Regions from separate parts of the Streptacidiphilus sp. EB129 genome, predicted to be linked through region 2. Evidence: riboswitches for the same ligand, from Rfam matches in the RefSeq annotation. Region 2 holds a riboswitch; the other holds the start of a gene.
What was found. Region 2 has a riboswitch for glycine ahead of gcvT (glycine cleavage system aminomethyltransferase GcvT). Riboswitches for the same ligand answer to the same signal wherever they lie in the genome.

Region 1: another riboswitch for glycine. It lies ahead of gcvP (aminomethyl-transferring glycine dehydrogenase); the one in region 2 lies ahead of gcvT (glycine cleavage system aminomethyltransferase GcvT).

Annotation. Positions count from the first base shown of each region.
Region 1 covers NZ_JBGCCS010000016.1:10,726-15,745, reverse strand. The annotation lists gene gcvP (aminomethyl-transferring glycine dehydrogenase) at 1-2,391, opposite strand, end outside; glycine riboswitch at 2,545-2,636, opposite strand; gene ABH925_RS20350 (PRC and DUF2382 domain-containing protein) at 2,793-4,058, shown strand; gene ABH925_RS20345 (DNA polymerase IV) at 4,040-5,020, opposite strand, start outside.
Region 2 covers NZ_JBGCCS010000005.1:216,557-221,576, forward strand. The annotation lists gene glyA (serine hydroxymethyltransferase) at 1-503, opposite strand, end outside; gene gcvH (glycine cleavage system protein GcvH) at 529-906, opposite strand; gene gcvT (glycine cleavage system aminomethyltransferase GcvT) at 1,065-2,204, opposite strand; glycine riboswitch at 2,387-2,502, opposite strand; gene ABH925_RS08780 (enhanced serine sensitivity protein SseB) at 2,698-3,573, shown strand; gene ABH925_RS08785 (enhanced serine sensitivity protein SseB C-terminal domain-containing protein) at 3,616-4,389, shown strand.

The sequences.
Region 1 (5,020 bases), on a different contig from region 2:
CCGCTTGGCGATGTAGTTGGCGCTGAGCACCGCGACCTGGGTGGCGCGCTTGAGGCCCTCGCCGCCCATCAGCCGGACGTACGACCAGGAGATCGGCAGGATCGCCGCCGAGCCCCAGGGCGCGGCCGAGATCGGGCCGACCCCGGTCTCCGGGCCCGCCGACGGCTGCAGCGGGTGGTTCGGCAGGTACGGGGCGAGGTGCGCGCGCACCGCGACCGGGCCGACGCCGGGGCCGCCGCCGCCGTGCGGGATGCAGAAGGTCTTGTGCAGGTTCAGGTGCGAGACGTCGCCGCCGAACTTGCCCGGCTTGGCCAGGCCGACCATCGCGTTGAGGTTGGCGCCGTCCACGTACACCTGGCCGCCGGCCTCGTGCACCGTCGCGCAGATGTCGGCGATGTTCTCCTCGAACACGCCGTGCGTGGACGGGTAGGTGACCATCAGCACCGAGAGCTGGTCCCGGTGCTGCTCGATCTTGGCGTGCAGGTCCTCGACGTCCACGTCGCCGTCGACCAGGGTCTTCACGACCACGACCCGCATCCCCGCCATCACCGCGCTGGCGGCGTTGGTGCCGTGCGCGGAGGAGGGGATCAGGCAGACGTCACGGCCGGTGTCGCCGTTGGCGTGGTGGTAGGCGCGGACCGCGAGCAGTCCGGCCAGCTCGCCCTGGGAGCCGGCGTTGGGCTGCAGGCTGACCTTGTCGTAGCCGGTGAGCTCGGCGAGCCGGTCCTCCAGCTCGTGGATCAGGGTCAGGTACCCGGCGGCCTGCTGCTCCGGCGCGAAGGGGTGCACCGCGGCGAACTCCGGCCAGGTGACCGGCTCCATCTCGGTGGTCGCGTTGAGCTTCATGGTGCAGGAGCCCAGCGGGATCATGCCGCGGTCCAGCGCGTAGTCCTTGTCGGCGAGCTTGCGCAGGTAGCGCAGCATGCCGGTCTCGGAGCGGTGCGCGTGGAACACCGGGTGGGTGAGGTACTCGTCGGTGCGCAGCAGTGCCTTCGGCAGCCGCTCGCCGGCGGCGGCGTCCAGCGCGTCGACCTCGGCGACGGCGGCGGCCGGGATGCCGAAGGCGGTCCAGACCGCGGCCAGGTCGGCGCGGGTGGTGGTCTCGTCGCAGGCGACGCCGACCAGGTCGGCGTCGACCAGGCGCAGGTTGACCCCGGCCAGGCGGGCCGAGTCGACCACGGCGGCGGCGCGGCCGGGCACCCGGGCGGTGACGGTGTCGAAGAAGGCGTCGTGGACGATCTCGACGTCACCCGCGCGCAGGCCCTCGGCCAGCACGGTGGCGTAGCGATGGGTGCGGGCGGCGATGTCGCGCAGCCCGTCCGGGCCGTGGTAGACCGCGTACATCGAGGCCATCACGGCGAGCAGCACCTGGGCGGTGCAGATGTTGCTGGTGGCCTTCTCGCGGCGGATGTGCTGCTCGCGGGTCTGCAGGGCGAGCCGGTAGGCACGGTTGCCGTCGGCGTCGACGGAGACGCCGACCAGGCGGCCGGGCAGGCTGCGGGCGTACTCGGCGCGGACGGCCATGTAGCCGGCGTGCGGTCCGCCGAAGCCCATCGGCACGCCGAAGCGCTGGGTGGTGCCGATCGCGATGTCCGCGCCCAGCGCGCCGGGCGAGGTGAGCAGGGTCAGGGCCAGCAGGTCGGCGGCGACGGCGACGACCGCGCCCAGGCCGTGCGCCTGCTCGATCACCGGGGCGAGGTCGCGGACCACGCCGGAGGCGCCCGGGTACTGCAGCAGCACGCCGAAGACGCCGCGCTCGGCCAGCTCGGCGGGGATGCCCGCGCTGAGGTCGGCGACCACGGTCTCCACCCCGGTCGGCTCGCACCGGGTCTGGATCACGGCGATGGTCTGCGGCAGGGCGTCGGCGTCGATGACGAACACGCCGCCCTTGACCTTGCCCATCCGGCGGGCCAGCGCGACCGCCTCGGCGGCGGCGGTGCCCTCGTCCAGCAGCGAGGCCCCGGAGGTGGGCAGACCGGTGAGGTCGGAGACCACGGTCTGGAAGTTGATCAGGGCCTCAAGCCGGCCCTGCGAGATCTCCGGCTGGTACGGGGTGTAGGCGGTGTACCAGGAGGGGTTCTCCAGCACGTTGCGCAGGATCACCGGCGGCGTGAAGGTGCCGTGGTACCCCAGTCCGATCATCGAACGCAGCACCTGGTTGCGGTCGGCCAGCGCGCGCAGCTCGGCCAGCACCTCGGCCTCGGAGCGCGCGGCGGGGAGGTCCAGTGCCTCCAGGCTGCGGATCGCGGCCGGCACGGCGGCGGCGGTGAGCTCGTCCAGGCTGGCGTAGCCGACCTGGGCCAGCATCTTCGCCTGCGCTTCGGCGTCGGGGCCGATGTGGCGGTTCTCGAAGGGGCTCGACTGCTCAAGCCCGGAGAGTGTGGACGTCATGGCTGGGGAGCCTCCTGGTCGGACCCGGATGGCACTGTGGGTGTGCCGGGACGACCTCCCCCTCTGTCATGGAACCTGAGAGCTTCACCGGCCGCAGCCGGCTTTCACCGTCGGTGAGGGCCGTGTGGAACAGGCCCTGCTTTCCAGAGTGACCTCGCGCGCGCGGTACGGGTGCCTGAGAGATTCCGGGGAGGAGTTGCTCCTTCGGCGCCGCAGCGGTGCACGGACTCTCCCGCGCGCACTCGACTGGTCGGGGCAAGGGTACCAGCGGGAGTCGGACATCCATCGAATGGAGTAGCGACACACCCGCAATGGCTGCGGGCATTCGACAAATCGATCTTTGTGCCTTTTCGTATGAGTTGACCAGTATTGCCCAGCCCGCCGTGAGGAGTGGACGAGCCGTGCAGACCGAGATCGACCCCAGGGACCTGATCGGCCACAAGGCTGTGGACCGCAACGGCGACAAGATCGGAACGGTGGACGAGGTGTACCTGGACGACGCCACCGGCCAGCCGGAGTGGGCCGCCGTGCGCACCGGGCTGTTCGGTCGCGACGCCTTCGTCCCGCTCGCCACCAGCGAGTTCATCAGCGACGAGCTGCGGGTGCCCTACGAGAAGTCGCAGGTGAAGGACTCCCCCGACTTCGGCGCGGGCCAGCACCTGTCGCCGGCGCAGGAACTGCAGCTGTACCGCTACTACGGTCTTGAGGTTCCGACCGGCGGCCAGGACAGCGGCGCGGGCAGCGCCGGGGGCGCGGCCGGGGACGCCGCGAAGGCCGCCGCCAAGGCGGACCCGGCCTCGACGTCGACCACCGGCACCGTGTCGACCCCGGTGGTCTCCGCGAGCGGCGCGGGCATGGCCGCTCCGGTGGCGGCCACCGTCGCCGCCACCACGGTGCCGTCGCGGGCGGAGGCGCCGCCGCGCCACGACACCGCCGGCACCGCACGCGCGGACGCGGCCCGCATGGAGGCTCCCCGGACGGACGCGCCCCGGATGGACACCAGCCGCACCGCGGCGTTCACCGCCGCGCCGCCCGCCGCACCGCCGCAGAGCCCCGCGGCCACCACCGCGAGCACCCCGGTGGCCAAGCCGGACCCGCTCACCGACCCGCTGCCGGGCAGCGCCGCGCCGAGCCTCGCCAAGGGCGGTGCCGCGCCGTTGGCCTCCCGTACCGCGGAGCAGCAGGCCAACGTGGGGGTCCCCGAGCCGGTCGAATTCGTCTGCCGTGAGGAGCGGCTGGACATCTCCACCGAGTGGCGCGTGCTGGGCCGGGCCCGGCTGCGCAAGTACGTCACCACCGAGCAGGTGGAGCGCCGGGTCCCGGTGATCCGCGAGCGGATCCGGGTCGAGCGGGTGCCGGTCGGCGCGGAGGAGCGGGTGCAGCTGTCGGACCAGGAGATCGCGGAGAGCTCGGAGGAGGTCACCCTGCACGAGCAGCGGGTGGTGGTCCGCAAGGCGATCGTCCCGGTGGAGCGGATCCGGCTGGTGACCGAGCGGTTCACCGAGGAGGAGGTGGTCCGGGACGAGCTGCACCGGGAGCACATCCAGGTGCAGGACAGCACCCGCCCCACCGGCCCGACGCCGGTCCCCGGCAGCGGCCAGCCGATGGCTCCCCCCTACACCCCGCCCGCGCGCCCCGAGGACCCCGATCACGCCATCGGCGCCTGACCCCCCGTCGGCGTCCGGTCCTGGGCCGGCGCCGGCTCCGGGGGCGGCGGGTCCCGGGGCGGCGGCTGGCCCAGGGGCGATGCCGGCTCCGGGGGCGGCGGCTGGTCCTGGGGCTGCGCAGTCCGGGCGGTGCGCAGCAGCGACTGGGCGCGGGCCGGGTCCAGGTCCGGGTCGTCGACGGCGAAGGTCCGTACCCGGCCGACCGGCGACCACGGGCTCTCGAAGCGGACGGTCACCCGGCCGACCCCGCTGCCCTGCACCCAGCCGGGGCCCAGCTCGGCGTGGTGGACGTCCTGGCCCGGCATCCAGCGGCGCGCCGCGGGCGACCGGGCGTCGGCCGGCTCCGGTACCAGCCGCCCCGGGTGGAACGCCCGGGGCCCGGCGGGCCCCCCGTACGCGGCGTCAGACCCCTCCCCGGCCTCCGCCGCATCTGCGCCGCTCCCGGCGTCCGCAGCGGCCCCGGCAGCGGTCCCGTCCCCCGGCACGCTCCCGGCGTCCGCAACGCCCTCAGCCGTAGCGGCGGAGCCCTCCGCGTGGGCCTCCGCCTCCTGCCGAACGTCCAGGGCCTCGCGCTGGGCCTGGGCGAAGAGGTCCTCCTGGGTGAAGTCCGCCAGTCCGGACACCCCCACACCGAGCAGCCGGACGCCGCCGGTGAGTTCCACCTGTTCCAGCAGCCGGCGCGCCATCCCGGAGATCACCAGCGGATCGTCGGTCGGGGAGGGCAGCGTCTCGGAGCGGGTCAGTGTGGAGAAGTCGAAGCGGCGCACCTTGATCACCACGGTCCGCCCGGAACGCCCCGCCGCACGCAGCCGCCCCACGCAGCGCTCGGCCAGCCGGTCGAGCTCGTCCCTGATCCGCTCCCGGTCGGCCAGGTCCACCTCGAAGGTGTCCTCGACGGAGACCGACTTGGCGTCCCGCTCGGCCACCACCGGCCGTTCGTCCAGACCCAGGGCGAGCGCGTG
Region 2 (5,020 bases):
GGCTGGTGCTCCTTGGCCAGGCGCTCGACCTCGTCCATGTCGACCAGGTTGGTCTCGGCGTCGACGTGGTAGGCGGCCACGTTGTAGAGCTTGCCCGAGAAGTTGATCTTCATGCCGTGGGTCAGGTGCCCGCCGTGGGCCAGGTCCAGGCCCAGGATGGTGTCGCCCGGCTTGATCAGCGCGAACATCGCGGCGGCGTTGGCCGAGGCGCCCGAGTGCGGCTGGACGTTCGCGGCCTCGGCGCCGAACAGCGCCTTGACCCGGTCGATGGCCAGCTGCTCGACCACGTCGACGTGCTCGCAGCCGCCGTAGTAGCGCCGGCCGGGGTAGCCCTCGGCGTACTTGTTGGTCAGCACGGAGCCCTGCGCCTCAAGGACCGCCACCGGGGCGAAGTTCTCGGAGGCGATCATCTCCAGGGTGGACTGCTGGCGGTGCAGCTCGGCGTCGACCGCCGCCGCGACCTCGGGGTCCAGGGTGTGCAGGGACTGGTTCAGAACCGTCATGGTGTGTATCCCCTAGGCAGAGATGTCAGGCGCCGGTGTGCGCGGCGTACTCGTCGGCGGACAGCAGGCCCTCGGGGGTGCCGTCGAGGCGGATCTTGAACAGCCAGCCCTCGGTGAAGGGGGCGGAGTTCACCAGGGCGGGGTCGTCCACGACGGCCTGGTTGGCCTCGACGATCTCACCGGTCGCGGGGGAGTAGAGGTCGCTGACCGACTTGGTCGACTCCAGCTCGCCGCAGGTCTCGCCTGCCGTCACGGTCTGGCCGACCTCGGGGAGCTGCACGTAGACCACGTCACCGAGGGCGTCGGCGGCGAAGGCGGTGATGCCCACGGTGGCGACACCGTCCTCGAGGGCGGTCAGCCACTCGTGTTCCTTGCTGTACGTGAGGTGCTGGGGGTTGCTCATGGCGTCGATTCTCCAGGATGGGATGCGGGTACGGCGAAACGGCCCCCCGGAGGGGGCGGTGCGGGGCGGAGCCGGCGGGGCTCGGCGTCGGCTGACCCGCGTCAGCGGGCCTGCGTCAGCAGGACTGCGTCCGCGGGAGTCGCCTCAGCGGGCGTGATTCAGCGGGCTCGCTTGTAGAACGGCAGCGCCACGACCTCGACCGGCTCGTGGGTGCCGCGGACGTCCACCGCGACCGTGCCGCCCGGGGTGGCGTGCGCCGCGTCCACGTACGCCATCGCGATCGGCTTGCCCAGGGTGGGGGAGGGGGCGCCGGAGGTGATCGAGCCGATGACCGTGCCCGCGCCGTCCGCGGTGACCACGTTCATCTCGGCGCGCGGCACCCGGCGTCCGGGGGAGACCAGACCGACCAGCACCCGCGGAGGGGTGGCGGCGGCCTGCTCGGCGGCCTTCTCCAGCGCCGCGCGGCCGACGAACGCGCCGTCGTTGCTCGTCTTGTCGAACCGGACCACCCGGCCCAGGCCGGCGTCGAAGGGGGTCAGCGAGGTGCTGAGCTCGTGCCCGTACAGCGGCATGCCCGCCTCCAGGCGCAGCGTGTCGCGGCAGGAGAGGCCGCAGGGGATCAGACCCGCGTCGGCGCCGGCGGCGGACAGTGTGGTCCACACGTGCTCGGCGTCGTCCGGGGCCAGGAACAGCTCGAAGCCGTCCTCACCGGTGTAGCCGGTACGGGCCAGCAGCGCGGGGCGGCCGGCCACGGTGGCGGGCAGCGCGGTGTAGTACTTCAGCCCGGGCAGGTCCGCCTCGGTCAGCGGGGCCAGGATCGCGGTGGCCTGCGGACCCTGGATCGCGATCAGCGCGTAGGCGTCGCGGTCGTCGCGCACCACCGCGTCGAAACCGGCCGCCCGGGCCGTCAGCTCGTCCAGCACCAGCTGGGCGTTGGAGGCGTTGGCGACGACCAGGAACTCCTCCGCACCGGTGCGGTAGACGATCAGGTCGTCCAGGATGCCGCCGTCGGCCGCGCAGATCATGGTGTAGCGGGCGCGGTTCAGGTCCAGTGCGGAGACGAAGCCGACCAGCGAGTAGTCGAGCAGCTCGGCGGCCTGCGGCCCGGTGACGGTGATCTCGCCCATGTGCGAGAGGTCGAACAGTCCGGCCCTGGTGCGGACGGCGAGGTGCTCCTCGCGCTCGCTGCCGTAGCGCAGCGGCATGTCCCAGCCGGCGAAGTCGGTCATGGTCGCGCCGAGGGCCCGATGGACGGCGTCCAGGGCGGTGAGGCGGAGGTCTGCGTTCTCAGCTGACATCGGTGGTGCTCCTCGTGCTCTCTCAAGGAAGGCATGCTGCGGCAGGGGCTCCCCCTCTGTCGTCGCAACCTGAGAGCTTCACCGCGTCGGACCGCTCCACAGGGAGCAGGGACGCGGCTTGCACCGTGGGTGGGGCATGGCAGCGGGCGAGCCGCGGCGGCATGACCGCTTTCCAGATCTGCCTAGCCCGTGCGGTATCTGTGCCTGAGAGATTCCGGGGAGGGCTTGCTCCTTCGGCGCCGACTGCAGTCCTGGTCCATGCGGACGGGGACTGGCCTGGCTCTCCCGCGCGGGGTCGATCGGCCGGTGTGGAGTTGTTGGTCGCGCTCATCATGGCACGCTGGGCGCGCCCCGCGCAGCACGCGTCCGGTGCTGCCGGCCCCGCGCGCCGACCCGCTGTCGCTATCCTGCGGCGTACCGGTACGCCGGTGGAACCCGCCGGGCGGTACCGGCAGGGCTTGGTGACGGGCAGCAGGGAACGGCGGTCACGCAGATGCAGTACCCCACGGACACCGCGGGCGATCCGGCCCAGAGCATGGCGGCCGCGAGCATGGCGGCCCAGAGCATGGCGGCCGCGAGCATTCCGGCACAGAGCGGCTGGCCGGCGAACGAGCTGGAGCAGGTGCTCACCGCCGCGATCGGCGACCCGGGGGCCACCCCGCGCGTGGTCGAGGTGCTGCGGCGCAGCCAGGTGTGGGTGCCGCTGCCGGGCGGTGGCGGGTACGACGGGGCGACCCTGGAGCTGCCCACCACCGAACTGGCCGGCCAGCCCTTCGTGCCGGTGTTCAGCTCCGAGGAGCAGCTGCGCCGGATCGCCGGGCAGATGTCGTTCACCATCGCCCCGGTCCGCGAGCTGGCGCAGGGGATGCCGCTGGGCGTGGGCATCGTGGTCAATCCCGAGGGCGCGGTCGGCATCCCGATCCCGGCGACCGGGGTGGCCGAGCTCTGCGGCGGGCCGGTCGGCGGAGCCGGCGCGGGCACCGGCCCCGGGACGCCGGGAGCGCCGGCCGGCGCCCGGGTGGGTCTGCGGGAGCCCGGGCCGCACCAGGACCCGGTGGAGTTCCTCGCCGCCTGCGTCGGCGAACTCTGCCGCACGCCGCAGGTGCTGACGGCACGTCGGGCACTGGTGCAGGTCGAGGGCGAACCCGAGAAGCTGTTCGTCGGCGTCGAGCTGGACAGCTGGCGGCCGGAGGACCAGCAGGCGGCCACCGAGGCGCTGGGCCGCGCGCTCGGCGCGGTGCCGCTGCCCTGGGAGGTCGGGATCGTGCTGCTGGACGTGGCGCAGGATCCGCTGGGGGACTGGATGGTGGCCTCGGTGCCGCCGTTCTACGAGCGCGTCCCCCTCGGTCAGGGGACACTCGACCACTAGGGTGACAGTCGCCAGAGGACAGGGGACGCGACGCGGGGAGAGGTGGCAGTGGTCGAGGCAGCCGGCGGGGGCGCCATCGAGCGCGCGCTGCGGGAGGTGGCCCCGGGGCGGTTCGAGCCCTACGAGGGGTTGCTGCGGGCCGTCGCCGAGGGCTCGGTGTGGATGCTGCTGTGGCACGGCGAGCCCGGCCGCCCCGACGCCCAGTACGGGAACATGGAAGTCGGCGGATTCGGTTACGCACCGTGTGTGACCTCCGCCGAGCAGCTCGCCGCCAGCGGCTGGAGCCGGGCGCACCAGATCACCTCCGGACGTGAGATCGCCGCCTCGCTCTACCGCGAACGCTGGGGGCTGTGGCTGAACCCGCACCAGCCCGGCGGCGGCGTCGGCATCCCCTGGGCCGACCTGCGCCGGGTGGCCGGCGGCCTGGACCGGCTGCCGGCCGGGCCGCTGACGATCGGCGAGCCGCCGGTCGCCGCCGACCAGTTCTACGCCCTGCTCAACCAGGCCGCCCAGGGCACCGCGGCGGTCCGATCGCTGCGCCGGGGCTGGGTCCAGCCCGCCTGGGGCAGCCCGTATCTGGTGATCGGTCTGGATTTGTACGATTCCAGCCCGCCGGCGGTGGAGTCGGTCCGGCTGATGATGCAGCACGCCCTGCCCGGCGCGCCGCAGGGAGTCGCGGTCTCCACGGTGGCGATGTCGGACCCGTACGACCCGGTGGCGCTCTGGCTGCGGGTGCGCGCGATTCCGTTTTTCGACCGGGGTGTTTCCGGCGGCGGAGGGCGGCCCGGCTCCGGGTACGGCTACCCGCGGTTCTGAGAATCGTAAGAACGTCACTTGGCGGACGAATTGGGGCCGTCCCGAACGGGTGACACCGCTCCGAGTGGTGGCAGACGCGCGCCTGACCAGGATGAATGCGTTCTACCCGCGTTGACTCGGTCGCTCCGGGGCGATGTAACAGGCGTATGAAGAGCCGTATTCGCAGGTCTCGGGCGTGTATCGGTGCAGATCACGGTTATGCAACCTTTAGGTGGGGGGTCTGGCGGAGCCTCTGTCGGGTGTTGAAGAGTGGCGCCGCGAAGTGGTGAGCCGAGGGCGCCTCACACGCTGTAGCCAGACAGTGGTGAAGCCCCCGTCCAACCGGACGATGTCGGCCCCCATGACGGCTTGCTTTCCCGTGATCCTGTCCGACCGCCACCCCGGTTCCGGAGTGGTGGCCGGGCAGAGGCGGGAACCGGACACACACCAGCGTCCATCCTCGTTGCACCGCACCATGTTTCACCGCACCAAGGCACCACTGCATCACCAAGTCACCACCGCATCACGGCGCGCGACCGCACCGGGGACACCCGTATCCAGGGTTCCCCGGTTCACACGCACCTCTGCTTCAATGCTTCACCACTGCCCCGGCAGCGCACCACCCCGCACCACCGTTTCAACGCAGCACCGC